2 regions of the Mesorhizobium sp. M0139 genome follow, and region 2 is predicted to be linked to the other one. Evidence: predicted binding sites of a transcription regulator. Region 2 holds the regulator's gene; the other holds the start of a gene.
The links. Region 2 encodes PhoB, which activates phosphate uptake and scavenging genes when phosphate is short. Its sites were predicted from a motif close to TGTCATNNANCTGTCAT; they were not measured.

Region 1 (3,412 bases), on a different contig from region 2:
CCGGTTGCCGGCAAGACCATCGCCTGGACCGGCGACGGCAACAACGTGCTGCATTCGCTGCTCGAAGCTTCGGCGCGGTTCCGCTTCAACCTGAACGTCGCAGTGCCGGAAGGCAGCGAGCCGGCGCAAAAGCATATCGACTGGTCGAAGAGCAATGGCGGCAAGCTGCACTTCACCCGCTCGCCCGAGGAAGCCGTCGACCAAGCCGACTGCATCGTCACCGACTGCTGGGTGTCGATGGGCCAGGAACACCGCGCCCGCGGCCACAATGTCTTCTCGCCCTATCAGGTCAATGCGGCGCTGATGGCGAGGGCCAAGCCCGACGCCCTGTTCATGCACTGCCTGCCGGCGCATCGCGGCGAGGAAGTCACCGACGAGGTCATCGACGGTCCGCATTCGGTGGTCTTCGACGAAGCCGAGAACCGGCTCCACGCCCAGAAGGCGGTTTTGGCCTGGTGTCTGGGCGCTTGATCTCCAAGCGCTTGATCCGGGGCGGCGCGATGCCTATTTGCGTCCCATCACGCAAATCAAGCGCGTTTGGACGCATGCACCCCTCCGGGCCGCATGGCCGCGCCCTGGAGCTTTGTCATGTTGGAAACGCATCAAGTGACTGAACATCACCCCAAACTCGGCGAGTTCGGCTATGCCGGCGACGATCATGTCGTGCCCTTCGAGGTAGGCCCGCTCGACGTGCGCGGCCGCACCGTGCAGCTCGGGCCGATGCTCGACGCCATCCTCAACCGTCATGACTATCCCGAGCCGGTCGCCCGCCTGCTGGCGGAAGCCTGTGTGCTGACGGTGCTGCTCGGCACCTCGCTCAAATTCGAGGGCAAGTTCATCCTGCAGACCCGCACCGACGGGCCTGTCGACATGCTGGTCGCGGATTTCTCCACGCCCTCGGCATTGCGCGCCTATGCGCGCTTCGATGCCGACCGGCTGGAGGCCCTGGTGGCCGCAGGCCAGACCTCGCAGCAGACGCTGCTGGGCAGCGGCGTTTTGGCGCTGACCATCGACCAGGGGGCGCACACGCAGCGCTATCAGGGCATCGTCCAGCTCGACGGCGAGACGCTGGAAGACGCCGCGCGCACCTATTTCCGCCAGTCGGAGCAGATCCCGACCGACCTCAGGCTGTCGGTGGCCAAGCTGCTGACGCCAGGTCCCGGCGGCGCTCGTGAGCAGTGGCGCGCCGGCGGCATCCTGGCGCAGTTCCTGCCGCAGTCGCCCGAGCGCATGCGCGTGCCCGACATTTCGGGGGGCGACGGCGATCCGCGCGACGTGATGAACGAGCCGGCCGACAATTCTTGGCGCGAGCTGGTGGCGCTGCTCGGCACCATCGAGCCGACCGAGCTGATCGACCCGACCATCGGCGCCGAGCGGCTGCTCTACAGGCTGTTCCACGAACATGGCGTGCGCGTCTTCGGCGGCGTGCCGGTTGCCGACCAATGTTCCTGCTCAAGGGACAAGATACGCGGCATCCTCGAGGGGTTTTCCGCGCAGGAAATCAAGGACAGCACCGAAGATGGCGGCATCCACGTCGCCTGCGAGTTCTGCTCGAAGCAGTACGACTTCGACCCGGCGGAGTTTGCAACTCAGTAGCATCTCTTCCTTCTCCCCGTATAGTGACGGGGAGAAAACCCCTAATTCACCGTCCGTCGGGTCCCCGGCAGATCCAGCGAAAACGCGGGAATAGCGACGTCGAACGTCTCGCCCTTTTTGTTGCGCATGGTGTAGTGGCCGACCATGAAACCGGAGGGCGTCGAGAGCGGGCAGCCTGACGTGTATTGATAGCTGTCGCCGGGATTGAGCTCAGGCTGGTCGCCGACCACGCCGGCGCCGCGCACTTCCTCGACCCGGCCGCTGCCGTCGGTGATGTGCCAGTAACGCGCCATAAGCTGCACGAAATCGTCCGACTGGTTGTCGATCGTCACCTGGTAGCCCCAGACATAACGGTTCTCCGCCGGATCCGAGCGGTCCTCCAGGTAGAACGGTCTGACCTGCACTTCGATGTTGCGCGTGACGGCGCGGTACATGGGCTGCTCCGGTTGCGCAGCAGGGAACATTTGTCGCGCCATGCGGTTTGATACGCGCAGAGCGGCATGTCCTGCCAGCCTCAAAGCGCAGTGCCGACAAACAATGTCATTTAAGTGACACATGACAATGTTGGTGTGCGCAAACCTTGCCGGCGACTCAAGGCCCATCTGTCGACTGACAAAGCAGCCGCGAGCGGCTTTTCCGGAGTGACCAGATCTCGATGGAACCAGCTCTCACAGCCGCCTTCGCTTCCTCCGCTTTGCTTCTTTCCAATCTCGCAAGCATCCTGCTTGCTTCGTCGAAACTGCAAGCGCGTCGCCTTATCCCTCCGCCGTCCGGCGAGCAGCCACCGGTCTCGATCGTCGTGCCGTCGCGCGGCGTGGAGCCGTTCACACAAGAGACGCTGCAGCGAGCCTTCTCGCTCGACTGGCCGCGCTACGAACTGATCTTCTGCGTCGCTCACGCCGACGATCCCGTCGTCAAACTGATAAACAGGGCGATCGTCCTGTTTCCCAACGTGCCGGCCCGGCTGCTGATCGGCGACGACCGCGTCAGCAGCAACCCGAAGCTCAACAACTGCGTCAAGGGCTGGGAAGCGGCGCTCTATCATTGGGTTATTCTCGCGGATTCCAACGTGCTGATGCCTAGGGATTACGTCCAGCACATGATGGCGGCTTGGCGGACCAATACCGGGCTTATCTGCTCGACGCCGATCGGCTCTCGGCCGGATGGCTTTTGGGCCGAGGTCGAATGCGCGTTCCTCAACACGCTGCAGGCGCGCTGGCAATATGCCGGCGAGGCGCTCGGTCTCGGCTTTGCCCAAGGCAAGAGCATGCTGTGGAACAAGCCGATGCTCGATACCAGTGGCGGTATCCGCGCGCTGGCCGCCGAGATCGCCGAGGATGCTGCTGCAACCAAGCTGGTCAACGGACTGGGCCTGCGCGTCAATCTCGTTGCCTCGCCTTTCGAGCAACCACTGGGGCAGCGCCGACTTGCCGACATCTGGTCGCGCCAGGCGCGCTGGGCGCGGTTGCGCCGCGTCACTTTCCCGCTGTTTTTCGCACCCGAGATCCTGACCGGCGTCGCCGTGCCGTTGGCGTTGGCGCTGGTGGCGGCCGCAAGTGCCGGCATCAGCCTGCCGGCCACGGTGTTGGCCGTGCTGACGGCGGCCTACATTCCCGAATGCGCGCTGGCCGCGGCCAAGGGCTGGCACCTGTCGCTGCGCATGGTCCCGGCGATGATGGTGCGCGACATGATGCTTCCCGCCATCTGGGCGCGCGGCTGGCTGAGCGGCGCCGTCGACTGGCGCGGCAACATCATGACCATCGGCACCAAGACGGCCGAACTGGAAGAGGTTTCGTCGGGAGCGTGACGCCTCGCG
Region 2 (3,412 bases):
CTTGAGAATGCAGTGGGCGACAAAATGAACGCCAAGTCGAACGAAGTCATCAAGATGCGCGGCGACAAGGTCGGCGTCTTCTACGGCGAGAAGCAGGCGTTGTTCGACGTCAATCTCGACGTGCGTCAGAACCAGGTGACGGCGCTGATCGGCCCGTCCGGCTGCGGCAAGTCGACCTTCCTGCGCTGCCTCAACCGCATGAACGACACCATCGATTTGGCGCGGGTGACCGGCAAGATCACGCTCGATGAAGACGACATCTACGACAAGAACATCGATGTCGTCGAACTGCGCGCCCGCGTCGGCATGGTGTTCCAGAAACCCAACCCGTTCCCGAAGTCGATCTACGAGAACGTCGCCTACGGCCCGCGCATCCATGGGCTGGCCAAGCGCAAGTCCGACATGGACCAGATCGTCGAGCAGAGCCTGAAGAAGGCGGCGATCTGGAACGAGGTCAAGGACCGCCTGCAGGAGCCCGGCACCGGCCTGTCCGGCGGCCAGCAGCAGCGCCTGTGCATCGCGCGCGCCATCGCCGTGTCGCCGGAGGTGATCCTGATGGACGAGCCCTGCTCGGCGCTCGATCCGATCGCCACCGCCCGTGTCGAGGAGCTGATCGACGAACTGCGCCAGAACTACACGATCGTCATCGTCACCCACTCGATGCAGCAGGCGGCGCGCGTGTCGCAGCGCACGGCGATGTTCCATCTCGGCTATCTCGTCGAGGAGGGCGCCACCGACAAGATGTTCACCAACCCCGACGACAAGCGCACCCAGGACTACATTACCGGCCGCTTCGGCTGAGCCGTCCGGCGGGTGAATTTTCAGGCACGAGGACCAAGATCATGGGTGAACATACCGTCGCCTCCTTCGATGAAGAGCTCGGGCAGATCAGCAAGCTGATCCGCGACATGGGCGATCTGGCAGGCTCGATGGTCAGCGGCTCGACCAGGGCGCTGCTCAATTCGGACAATGCGCTGGCACAGCGTGTCGTTTCCGACGACGCCATCATGGATGCGCGCCAGCGCGAACTGGACGACCGCGCCATCACGCTGATCGCCAAGCGCCAGCCGATGGCCAACGATCTGCGCGCCGTGGTCGGCTCGATCCGCATGGCGGGCGACCTCGAGCGCATCGGCGACCTCGCCAAGAACATCGCCAAACGCGTCGGCACCGTGGGCTTGAGCGTCACGCCGCGCGACCTCTCGCACTCCATCGATGCCATGGCGCAACTGGTGCTGATCCAGGTGCAAGGCGTCGTCGAGGAATATGCCGCCACCGATGCGGCAGCGCTTGCAAAACTCAGGAATGACGACGAGCGCATCGACGTCAAATACACGTCCGTGTTTCGTGAGCTTTTGACCTACATGATGGAAGACCCTCGCAACATCACCGCCTGCACGCATCTCTTGTTCTGCGCCAAGAATCTTGAGCGCATCGGCGATCATGTCACCAACATCGCCGAAAATGCGTATTATGTGCTGACCGGCCAGCAATTGCCCGCCAATCGTCCGAAGCAGGACGAGACGGCGATGGCCACGCCGGCCTGATGAGGGTGAACTGCCTATGATCGCGCCACGCATCATGGTCGTGGAGGACGAGGAGCCGCTGGGCGTGCTCCTCCGCTACAACCTCGAATCCGAAGGCTATCAGGTCGAGGTGGTGACACGCGGCGACGAGGCCGAGATCCGCCTGCAGGAAAACGTGCCCGATCTCCTGGTGCTCGACTGGATGGTGCCCGCTGTTTCCGGCATCGAGCTCTGCCGGCGGCTTAGAGTGCGGCCCGAAACCGAGCGGCTGCCGATCATCATGCTGACCGCGCGCGGTGAGGAAAGCGATCGCGTGCGCGGCCTGTCCACCGGTGCCGACGACTATCTGGTCAAGCCATTCTCGACGCCGGAGTTCATGGCGCGCGTGAAGGCGCTGCTGCGCCGGGCCAAGCCGGAAGTGCTGTCCAGCGTGCTCAAGGTCGGCGACATCGTGCTCGACCGCGAGTCGCACCGTGTCTACCGCAAGAAGAGCGAGATCAGGCTCGGACCGACCGAGTTCCGGCTGCTCGAATTCATGATGCGCCATCCCGGCCGCGTGTTCTCGCGCAGCCAACTGCTCGACAATGTCTGGGGCGAGACGATCTATATCGACGAGCGAACCGTCGACGTCCATGTCGGGCGCTTACGCAAAGCGGTCAACAACGGCCGCATGCCGGATGTCATCCGTACCATTCGCGGCGCCGGCTACGCGATCAGGGAAGACTAGGATGCTGCGCGTCGCGCCGTTGCCGGCCATTCAGGCGACATGCTTGCCGGATTTGGCCTGAATGCCCGGCGCGAAAATCTCCTGATCGACGAAGCCGAGCGCGCGCATGGCACAGCCTTCGCGGATCAGCGGCAGCTCGTTGGGCTCGGTGTCGAAGGAGATCGATTTCGAGTGCTGGCCGCCGGCGGTCTGGGCGATCGCTTCGCGCAATGCCGGTTCGATCAAGTCGAAGGCGGCGGCGCTGACGCCGACCATGGCGACGGGTGCCGGATCGATCAGTGCAAACAGGCTGCCGAGGCCGAAGCCGAGCGCCTCGCCGGCCCTGCGATAGGCTTCGCGCTCCGGGCCATCGGTTTCGCGGGCGCGCGCGGCGAGTGCGCGCATATCAGCGTCGCCGATATCGACCGGCTCGGCATCTTCGCTCATCATTTTGGCGCTGCGCCAGATGGCGTAGTTTCCGGCATAGGCCTCGACGCAGCCGCGCCGCCCGCAGCGGCAGAGCGCGCCGCCCGGACGGTGGATCATGTGGCCGAACTCGCCGCCCGAGGAATGGGTGCCGGTGAACAGTTCGCCTTTCAGCACCAGGCCCATGCCGATGCCGTGCGATAAGAGGATGGCGATAAAATTGTCGCGGTAGCGCTCGGGCTGGCGCCATTGCAGCGCCACCGCCATCATGTTGCAATCGTTCTCCATGGTGGCAGGAATGCCGAATTCCGCTTCCAACATGTCGGCGAAGGCAATGTCGGTCAGTGGCGTGATCGGCGACCACAGCATGGCGCGCGCCTGCGAATCGGTGATGCCCTGGATGCCCATGGCAATGCGGGCGATGCTCTGGACATCGAGGTCGGGATCCTCAAGCCGCCGCCGGACGATTGCTACGCATTCGCCAATCAGCTCGTCGCGCGGCTTGGTCAGCGTGTCCAGCCGGCGCTGTTCCTCGGCGACGACGTGGCCGGCATAGTCGATGACGGTGACGGACAGGAAATTGAGCGACAGCACGACGGTCATCACCGCCGCCGCTTCCGGGTTGAGACCAAGGCCCACCTGCGGCCGGCCGCGTTTCAGTGCGCCGGTCTCGCCAGGTTTGCCTTCAATCAGGATGCCTTCTTGAATCAGATCAGACGAGATTGCCGATATGGTCGAGTGGCTGAGGCCGGTG

Region 1: the regulator PhoB is predicted to act here: its motif matches at 2,135-2,151, upstream of NKJ58_RS16865 (ceramide glucosyltransferase).

What each region holds. Positions count from the first base shown of each region.
Region 1 covers NZ_JAMYTN010000009.1:51,748-55,159, reverse strand. The annotation lists gene argF (ornithine carbamoyltransferase) at 1-471, shown strand, start outside; gene NKJ58_RS16875 (Hsp33 family molecular chaperone) at 565-1,596, shown strand; gene apaG (Co2+/Mg2+ efflux facilitator ApaG/CorD) at 1,638-2,030, opposite strand; gene NKJ58_RS16865 (ceramide glucosyltransferase) at 2,252-3,403, shown strand.
Region 2 covers NZ_JAMYTN010000011.1:188,266-191,677, reverse strand. The annotation lists gene pstB (phosphate ABC transporter ATP-binding protein PstB) at 1-801, shown strand, start outside; gene phoU (phosphate signaling complex protein PhoU) at 843-1,547, shown strand; gene phoB (phosphate regulon transcriptional regulator PhoB) at 1,564-2,253, shown strand; gene NKJ58_RS20280 (ROK family protein) at 2,284-3,412, opposite strand, start outside.